2 regions of the Alteromonas sp. 4NH20-0104 genome follow, and region 2 is predicted to be linked to the other one. Evidence: predicted binding sites of a transcription regulator. Region 2 holds the regulator's gene; the other holds the start of a gene.
What was found. Region 2 encodes sigma-54, which starts transcription at its own class of promoters, with help from an activator protein. Its sites were predicted from a motif close to GTTGGCACGNNNNTNGNNT; they were not measured.

Region 1: AC27IB_RS16770 (YggN family protein) is a predicted target of sigma-54. The motif match lies at 2,537-2,555, and genes of this name have one in related genera.

Annotation. Positions count from the first base shown of each region.
Region 1 covers NZ_BAAJLP010000025.1:24,721-29,097, reverse strand. Annotated here, with positions in the region: gene AC27IB_RS16780 (sodium-dependent transporter) at 1-788, shown strand, start outside; gene AC27IB_RS16775 (SDR family oxidoreductase) at 802-1,638, opposite strand; gene AC27IB_RS16770 (YggN family protein) at 1,693-2,496, opposite strand; gene AC27IB_RS16765 (hypothetical protein) at 2,755-2,946, shown strand; gene AC27IB_RS16760 (mechanosensitive ion channel family protein) at 3,012-4,325, opposite strand; gene AC27IB_RS16755 (acyltransferase) at 4,326-4,377, opposite strand, start outside.
Region 2 covers NZ_BAAJLP010000033.1:9,957-14,333, reverse strand. Annotated here, with positions in the region: gene rapZ (RNase adapter RapZ) at 1-273, opposite strand, end outside; gene ptsN (PTS IIA-like nitrogen regulatory protein PtsN) at 297-755, opposite strand; gene hpf (ribosome hibernation promoting factor) at 771-1,058, opposite strand; gene AC27IB_RS19425 (RNA polymerase factor sigma-54) at 1,083-2,561, opposite strand; gene lptB (LPS export ABC transporter ATP-binding protein) at 2,629-3,354, opposite strand; gene lptA (lipopolysaccharide transport periplasmic protein LptA) at 3,351-3,923, opposite strand; gene lptC (LPS export ABC transporter periplasmic protein LptC) at 3,892-4,377, opposite strand, start outside.

The DNA.
Region 1 (4,377 bases), on a different contig from region 2:
TTATTAACGGCGCTCTGTCGCAGGCTTTCTTTTCGTTAAGTCTGGGCATGGGGATCATGATTACCTATGGTAGTTATATTGATAACCAGTCCGACATTCCTAACTCGGCCAAGCTGGTGGCTATCACCGATACCGCAGTAGCGTTCACGGCCGGCCTGATGATTTTACCTGCGATATTTTCGTTTAATCCGAACATCGATACTACCGAGCTGAGTGAGTCATCAATTAGCATGATCTTCTCATTTTTGCCGCAGATTTTTCTGGCCTTACAAACCAGCATCGGATTTATTGGCGCCAGCATCGTGGCCAGCATTTTCTTCCTGCTGGTATTCTTTGCTGCCATTACTTCCCTGGTGTCTATCTTTGAGGTGCCAGTGGCAGCCTTGATGGACGAAAAAGACTACAGCCGTCGCAAGTCATTGGTGGTACTCGGTGTGCTGCTGGTGGTATTTGCCGCGTTGTGTGCATTGTCGTTTGGCTTTGTGCCGGCCCTGACTTCATTCACCGCTTACGCGGGGGCGGATAAGTCTTTCTTTGATGTAGTATATGACGTGTTCTACGACACGATTTTGCCACTCAATGGCCTGCTAATTTGTATTTTTGTGATGTATCGCTGGAAGCGCCATAACTTCAACAAGGCACTGCAGGTTGGCGCGCCCAACTACAAAGGCAGCTGGGTTGAACGCTATGTGGATATTTCGGTAGGTACGTTTATTCCGCTCATTCTGGCGGTGATATTCGTTAATACCGTGGCGCTGAAATATTTTGGTGTCAGTCTGTTTGGCTAGTCAGTACCGGCCATCAGGCCGGTTGCATTGTCCACGGTGTGGGGTAATTAAGCGTTATCCCGAGGCCGGTAAGGGTTGCCCCGGGGTTAATGTGTTTGCCCGAAGGCACGCTTGCGCTGGTTAATTCGTCACTAAATTCAACGGCTGGTAACCCCCGCCGTTGTGCCATTTGCGGGTAATAGTCTCCGCGCATAGGGTGTTCATCGCTACATAAATGCCAGAGCTTGTTAGCGGGCTTTTGCACTAAAAGTGCCTCTATCACCTTTACCACATCATCAACATGGACCAGGTTTACTACCTGAGTGGCGCCGCTGAGTGTTCGGCCTGCCAGGGTCTTTACCGGATGCCTGTCTGGCCCGGTTAAACCGGCCAGGCGCAATATGTATCCCGAGTCCGGCGCAGTGTTTTGGAGCCATTGCTCAATCTCAACATGGGCTTCGCCAGAGGCGGTGTTTGGCGCTGGCGCGGTAATAGTGGTGATATCGCCTTCCTGATCGCCATAAACCGATGTGGTACTGATAAAAATAAGCTGTTTGGGCGGAACCTGGTTATACAACGCCGATATTAATTGCTGCATGGCTGAGGTAAATTGGCTTAAATCGGTATTGCGTCTGCCCGGCGGAATATTAAGAACAAAGGTGCTGTCGGGGGCTACCGCTAGCAGGTCCTGTGGGTTATCACCCAGCGTAAAAGGGATGGCCTGAATACCTTGCTGACTTAATGCCCTGGCTTTGTCTTCACTACGGGTAGTTCCGTAGATAGTCATCTGAGAACGAAAATGGCTGGCGAGATAACCTCCCAGCCAGCCACAACCACAAAGTATCAGTTTATTTACTTGTTGAGATGTCATTTACGCTACCGGTGTTTGTTTTGCTAAAGCTTAACACTTCCGGTAGCGATTTCATTATTGTTTCAGGGTTGATTTACCGGTGGTTTCCAGTAAATCCAGACCAGATAATCCGGCGATATTCTTCTGCATGCGTGATTCGGCATAGTCGGCTTTGGCCAGCACGGTGCACAATTCTTCAGCTTTGCTTTCCAGCGCATCCGCTTCACCTTCAACCCGTTGCTCAATCATTTCGCCAAAGTTTTCCATGCGATTGGCAAAGGCGTCCATGTCGCCGTCTTCAAACAGCATCTGACGACCAATGGCCATTAGCAGGTGACCGGTAGAACGCTCTACCAGCGACTCAATTTTGTCATCAAACTCTTCGCTCCAGGCGGCATCAGCCCAGTCACCCTCGAGGCCGGTGCTATCGAACTTATACGTGCCGTCGGCAGCGTAAAAGCGCTCGTCAATCTCATTCGACAGGTCGGTAAACAGCGTATCAAAATCTTCCGCCAGGTCATTATTTTCACCCAGCAGTTCGGTGAATACTTCGGTAATGGCGAAGCTGGCAATCTTGATGCCGTCACGGGCAATTTCAACAGTCATAGGAATAGCGGTTTCAATGCTGGTGTAATAATCAGATACCCAACGCTGCTCTTCGCTATCCAGGTTTACTGCCTGGCTATCAACGTATAACTGGTGACTGGGGGTGATCAGCACCTTTTCACCACTCTCGGTGGTGATGGTCAGATCGCCATGGTCAAACGTTACCGAGCCGTGCAGTTCCATATTACATTTATTATCAACTTCAACGTGTGCCAGTGCCGGTTGAGCCATTAAGGCAGAGGTTAAAATCAATGATGCAGCAACAGTTTTCATGGTTATCCTCATTTCTGCTTTAAACAATACGAATGTCGTATCGCAATTCACAGGCCAATCTGTTAAGTTTATTTAAAACAATGGGTTAGGTTTTTTCGTGGTATTCGTTGGCAAATTTAATTCCTATTGTTTTGGAAGTAACACTAATTATTAGCGTATTTGACCATGTTCATTATTCAACGGAATATTGATTTTGCGCATGTTCATTTTTGTTTCCTTAGTGCATAATACGCGCAGAATTTTTATAGGGTAAAGATTATGAGTGACTGGATTGATGCAATTTTATTTGGTGTTGCGTTAGTAGCGTTTACTTTAGGCATGAGCAGCATCGTCATGGGCTTTATGTCTGGCAAAGAGGGCAGCGAAGCCCTGCATGAGCGAATTGAAATGGGCTATCTGGGCGTAAGCGGCCTGGTTATCAGCTTGTTGATGCTCTACGTAATCGGCTAAATAAATCACCGTTAACCTGCTTAGGTATTCGGTAAAAAAGCGCTCTGATGAGCGCTTTTTTTGTGTCAGTCTTTTACTGAGTCCGGGGCATCCTCTGCGGAAGCTTTTGCGCTTGTACTTGCCGGGCCAGACATTGCCGCCAGGTGACTGTCGCGCTGATAAGCCCGCAGGTCAAACAGTGGCAGCATTGCCATAATATGGTCGAAGATATCGGCCTGGACTTTTTCGTAAGCAACCCAGGATTTGTCCCGGCAAAAGCAATAGATTTCCAGCGGTAAACCCAGCTCGTTAGGCGGCAGTTGCCGGACCATCAGAGTCATGTCCTGATTGATTTTCGGGTGCTTGTTTAAATAGGCTTCCAGATAGGCGCGAAATGTGCCGATATTGGTCAGTGCACGGCGATTGAGCAAATCCCCTTCATCGATGGAGTGGTCTTTATGATAACGCTGTAACTCGTCAATTTTGCTTTTAATGTAATCGGCAATAAAGCGAATTTTAGCCACCTCTTGCAGGCTGTTTTCATCAAACAAATGGATGGAGTGAATGTCGATATAAACGGCACGTTTTATACGCCGGCCGCCCGATTCCTGCATGCCCCGCCAATTTTTAATGGCTTCATTGGTCAGTGAATAAGTGGGGATGGTTGAGATAGTATTATCCCAGTTTCTGACCTTTACATTGGTTAATCCCAGTTCGATGATTTCACCGTCGACGCCAAATTTATCAACCTGGATCCAGTCGCCATTGGTAAATAACCGGTTAGCCGTTATCTGAATACCGGCCACAAAACCCAGAATGGTGTCGCGAAAGATCAACAATAAAACTGCGGCGATAGCCGTTAAGCCGGATAACAACAACAGCGGGCTGCGTTCTACTATCAGCGATACGCTGAGTAACATCAGTACGATAAACAGCACCAGCTTGGCAACCTGTACAAAGCCGGTAATCGATGCCTGAGCCGCGAAAGGTGTTGAGTTATACCAGTCTTCAAAGGTATTCAGTAAGGCACTCATCGACAGCGCCGCGACCGTCATTAAGTACAGTAAAGAGCATTTCAGCAGCACGGTATACAGCAGGCTGTCGGTGGTTAGCAGCACATGAGTCGAGGCAAAAATAATCAGGGCCGGCGCCAGGTGAATCAGTCGGTTAAAGAATCCATGGCTGTGCAGTGCATCATCCCAATGTGTTTTGCTTTTCAGGACCCAGCGAGTAACAACCGAATTAAGCATTAATCGGCTAATAAACAGGCCACAGAGAGCCAGAACAAAAATCAGCAGAAGGGAAAAGCTGTTGTACAAGGATCCGTTTAAGACGATATCGGTATCGATTTGTTTAAGCAGTTCAACAAAGTTTTCACGAAGCGTTTCCGCTGTGACCATTTAGTTACCCTTTTTTAATCCAATAATGTTGCGGTCTTTATTCTGCCACAGA
Region 2 (4,377 bases):
CATGTCGTCGCTGGCATCCAGATAGACAATGGTCATCGACCAGGACGAAGGCAGATAATCAAGGATCTCTACCAGTTCGTCGGGATCTTTAGGCAGGTTGCGAACATCTATACTCACCGCCACCTGGTCGTATTCGTCAACCACCGTATGGGTTAACGTTGGGAGCAGATTAACCGGAATGTTATCAACGCAGTAGTAGCCCAAATCTTCCAGGGCTCTTAGCGCAACCGATTTGCCGGAGCCGGAGCGCCCGCTGATAATAATAAGTTTCATATGTTGTCAGACTCCCTGCCGGACTATTGTGCAGCCTCGTCGCACAGAGCGGCGATAACCTGTTCCTTCGATTCGGCGTTACGGATGGTTTTTACAATACTTTTCTGGCTCAGCTTGCCGGCGATGGTAGCCAGTGTCTGCAAATGACCTTCGGTTTGGGTTTCAGGGACCAGAATGGCAAAAAAGATATCGACCGGTTTATCATCAATGGCGTCGAATGCGATGGCTGGGGTAGTGGTTACCACAACGGCCGTAACCTTGGATAGGTTAGCCAGTCTGCCATGGGGTAAGGCAATGCCATTGCCGATGCCAGTGCTGCCCATTTTTTCCCGGCTTAGCAGTGCATTCAGGGCATCTTCTTTTTGAATTTCAGCGTTGGTTTCGGCAGCAATGTCGCTGATAATTTCTAAAATTCGTTTTTTACTGTTGCACTGGACCGCACATTTAGTGCGATCCAGGCTAACTAAGGCTTGAATATTCATAAGGTTATTTGGGGCCTAGTGCTTTTTAAGCTTTTCCTTATGCTTGATTACCTGACGATCCAGTTTGTCGACCATACTATCTATCGCGGCATACATATCTTGATTTTCTGACGACGCAAATACTTCCGCACCACTTAAATGCATCGTGGCTTCGGCTTTTTGAGAAAGCTTTTCCACGTTGAGGATCACATGCACATTGGATATGTGATCAAAGTGGCGCTCCAGTTTACTAAACTTGGTATCAACATAATTACGCAAAGAATCGGTTATCTCGATGTGATGACCTGTAAGATTTATTTGCATAGTTCGTCTTCCTTATATTTCGGCCTAAATAAGGCTCTTGCGTTGGTTAGACGGTGGAATCGACAAAGATTCCCGGTATTTTGCTATTGTTCGCCGGGCAACTTTAATACCTTGTTCGGCCAACAATTGAGCAATTTTACTGTCGCTTAGTGGTTTACTGGGCTTCTCGGCGGCAACCAGTTTTTTAATCAGTGCGCGGATAGCGGTAGAGGAACATTCTCCGCCAGACTCGGTGGCTACGTGGCTGGAGAAGAAGTATTTCAGTTCAAAGATACCGCGGGGCGTATGCATGTACTTTTGGGTAGTTACCCGCGAAATGGTGGATTCATGCATATCGACCATTTCGGCTACGTCGTTGAGGACCATAGGCTTCATCATTTCCGGGCCGTGCTCAAAAAAGCCCATTTGTTGCTGCACAATACAGTTAGCTACTTTGAGCAATGTTTCATTGCGCGATTCGAGGCTCTTAATGAACCACTTTGCTTCCTGCATGTGGGAGCGAATAAACTGCGAGTCTGAGCTGTTACGGGCTTGTCTGCTCATGGCTGCATACTGCTGGTTTACGCTCAGTTTTGGCAGGCTGTCGGGGTTCAGTTCAACTACCCAACGGCCTTTCTTTTTGGTGACTGACACGTCGGGGATCACATATTCAGATTCCTGCGTGATAAGTGCGCTGCCAGGACGAGGATTCAGGGTTTGCAGTAAACGCATGGCTTCACGCAAATCATCTTCTTTGAGCCGCGATTTACGCATCAGCGTGCGATAATCTTTGCTGCCAAGCAAATCAGCATAGTCTTCAATAAGAATCATTGCTTCCTTAAGCCAGGGCGTTTCGGGAGCAAATTGTTTGAGCTGAACCAGTAGACACTCCTGCGGGGTACGTGAGCCTGAACCAATCGGGTCGAACATCTGAATACGCTTGAGCACGCATTCAATTTCATCAACTTCTACGGGCTCTTCCATATCTTCAGTATTGACGCTCTGCAGGATATCTTCAACCGTAACGGTTAAATAACCGGATTCATCAATGGAATCGATAATGGCAATGGCTATGGCGCGGTCTACATCGCTAAAGGGGGTGAGGCGCATCTGCCACAGCAGGTGATCCTGAATGTTGTCGGTGGTTTCACCCTGAAAAATTTGTTCATCATCAGAAGACGCCGGCCCTGGTGCAGGTGCAGAAGACGCCGAGTAATACTCGTCCCAGGTACTGTCGATAGGCAGTTCATCAGGCAGCTCGTTTTTCTCGAGCGCCTCGTTGGTATCCATGCTGGTGTCGGTGCTGGCTGTTGCTGCGGCATCCGCTTCGGCATCGAGTTTACTTTTCTCAATGGTGTCGTTATCGCTGGTGTCATCAACTTCCAGTAACGGATTTGAATCGAGTGCTTCCTGGATTTCCAGTTGTAAATCCAGGGTCGAAAGTTGCAGCAGTTTAATCGCCTGCTGCAATTGTGGCGTCATAGTAAGTTGTTGACTAAATTTGAGCTGTAAAGATGGTTTCATCTACTTCTGTTCTTAACGCCTTGCTTGTTATTGATAGGGACAAAATTTGTTGTCTTTATGTATCTAACTATAGCCTGAATTGCTCACCCAGGTATACATCCTTGACCTTTTGATTACTTAAAACCTGTTCCGCGGTGCCCTGAGCGATTAATTCACCCTGACTCACAATGTAGGCTTTCTCACAGACGTCGAGGGTTTCCCGGACGTTGTGGTCGGTAATCAAAATACCAATTCCACGATCACGAAGATGTTGTATGATCTTCTTTATATCATTAACCGAAATTGGGTCAACTCCTGCAAAGGGTTCATCAAGCAAAATAAATTTCGGATTAGCGGCCAGCGCCCTGGCAATTTCCACCCGGCGCCGCTCACCACCCGACAAACTCATCCCGGTACTATTACGTATATGGTTAATATTAAATTCATCAAGTAGGGCATCGGCTTCATTTTGCTGTTCGGCAGAATTTAAGTCTTTGCGCGTCTGCAATATTGCCATGATATTGTCAAAAACACTTAACTTTCTGAAAATAGACGCTTCCTGAGGTAAATAACCAATGCCATTACGGGCGCGCTCGTGCATGGGCTGGCGGGTTAAATCCATATCGTCGATGCGGATATCGCCTTTATCCAGTGCTACCAGACCCACAATCATGTAGAAGGTGGTGGTTTTACCGGCCCCATTGGGACCGAGCAAGCCAACAATCTGGCCGGCAGAAACTTCAACGCTGACATCCCTAACTACCTGCCGGGACTTATACGACTTGGCTAAGTGTTTGGCGGTGAGGGTGGTCATTCGTCTTGGTTGTCCTGTTGGTCGTCTTCGCTGCCATTGGCCTTGTTTTCGTCGCGCACGGCTTCAATGTCTTCCAGACTGAAAACGGTGCGTACCCGGCCATCTTCACTGCCGCTGCCATCACCGGTGGCTTTCAGTTGTTCCTTGTCCATGTCGTAAACAATCGTTTCGCCTTTTACCACACTGGTATTCTGGTTTAACTCAGCATCGCCGGATAAAGAAATCGTGCGGTTAGCCACTTCATAACGAATTTCGAATGCCCGGGCTTCGACCACCCGGCCATCGTCTAAGGTCTGGCTGTATACCGCCGGCTTACCGGTAGCAATAAAGATTTCTTTGCCTTTACCGCCGCCTGCTTCAACTTCAACGCGGTCGGCCTGAATGCTTAATGTGCCCTGAGTAACCTGGACGTTATCAATCAGAATGGACTTTTTATTCTTACCATCCAGAAACTGTGATTCAGAAAACACTTCAATGTCTTTCTTGAAATCTGACTTGGCTGCCAGTACCAGCGCCGGCGAGATGGCCAGCGTCAGACTAGTTAGCAGGGGAATAAGTCGTTTGCACATGTTGATTCAACTCATAAGTTTTATTCAATAGGTTGGCGCGAAGTCCGTTACTAAATATCAGGAAATCAGGCCCCGAAATTTCCACCCTGGCGTCAGACACCATGGTTTGTTGGTCCAAATCTATCTCAAGGTAGTCTGTGGTTACACGCTGCACAAAGTCAGCCTGGTTTTTACTCACAATCACTACGTTATTTTCCAGTTGTATCATGTTGTTATCATACAACGTGCCTTCGTCGGCGACTACTTGCCAGGGCGGTTCGCCAGACTCCTGATAAATAGTGTACTGGGGCGCTAAAAACAGGACGAACCCCAGTTGCTCGTAGTTTTCCATGGTTGACGAAAACACTTCGTGCACACGCTGACCCTGTTCATTGTATAACGTGGTGGTCAGGTTGCGGGCTTTATAACTGGGGGTAATCGCCAGCACATCCTGATCCGGTGCGACAACCGGATC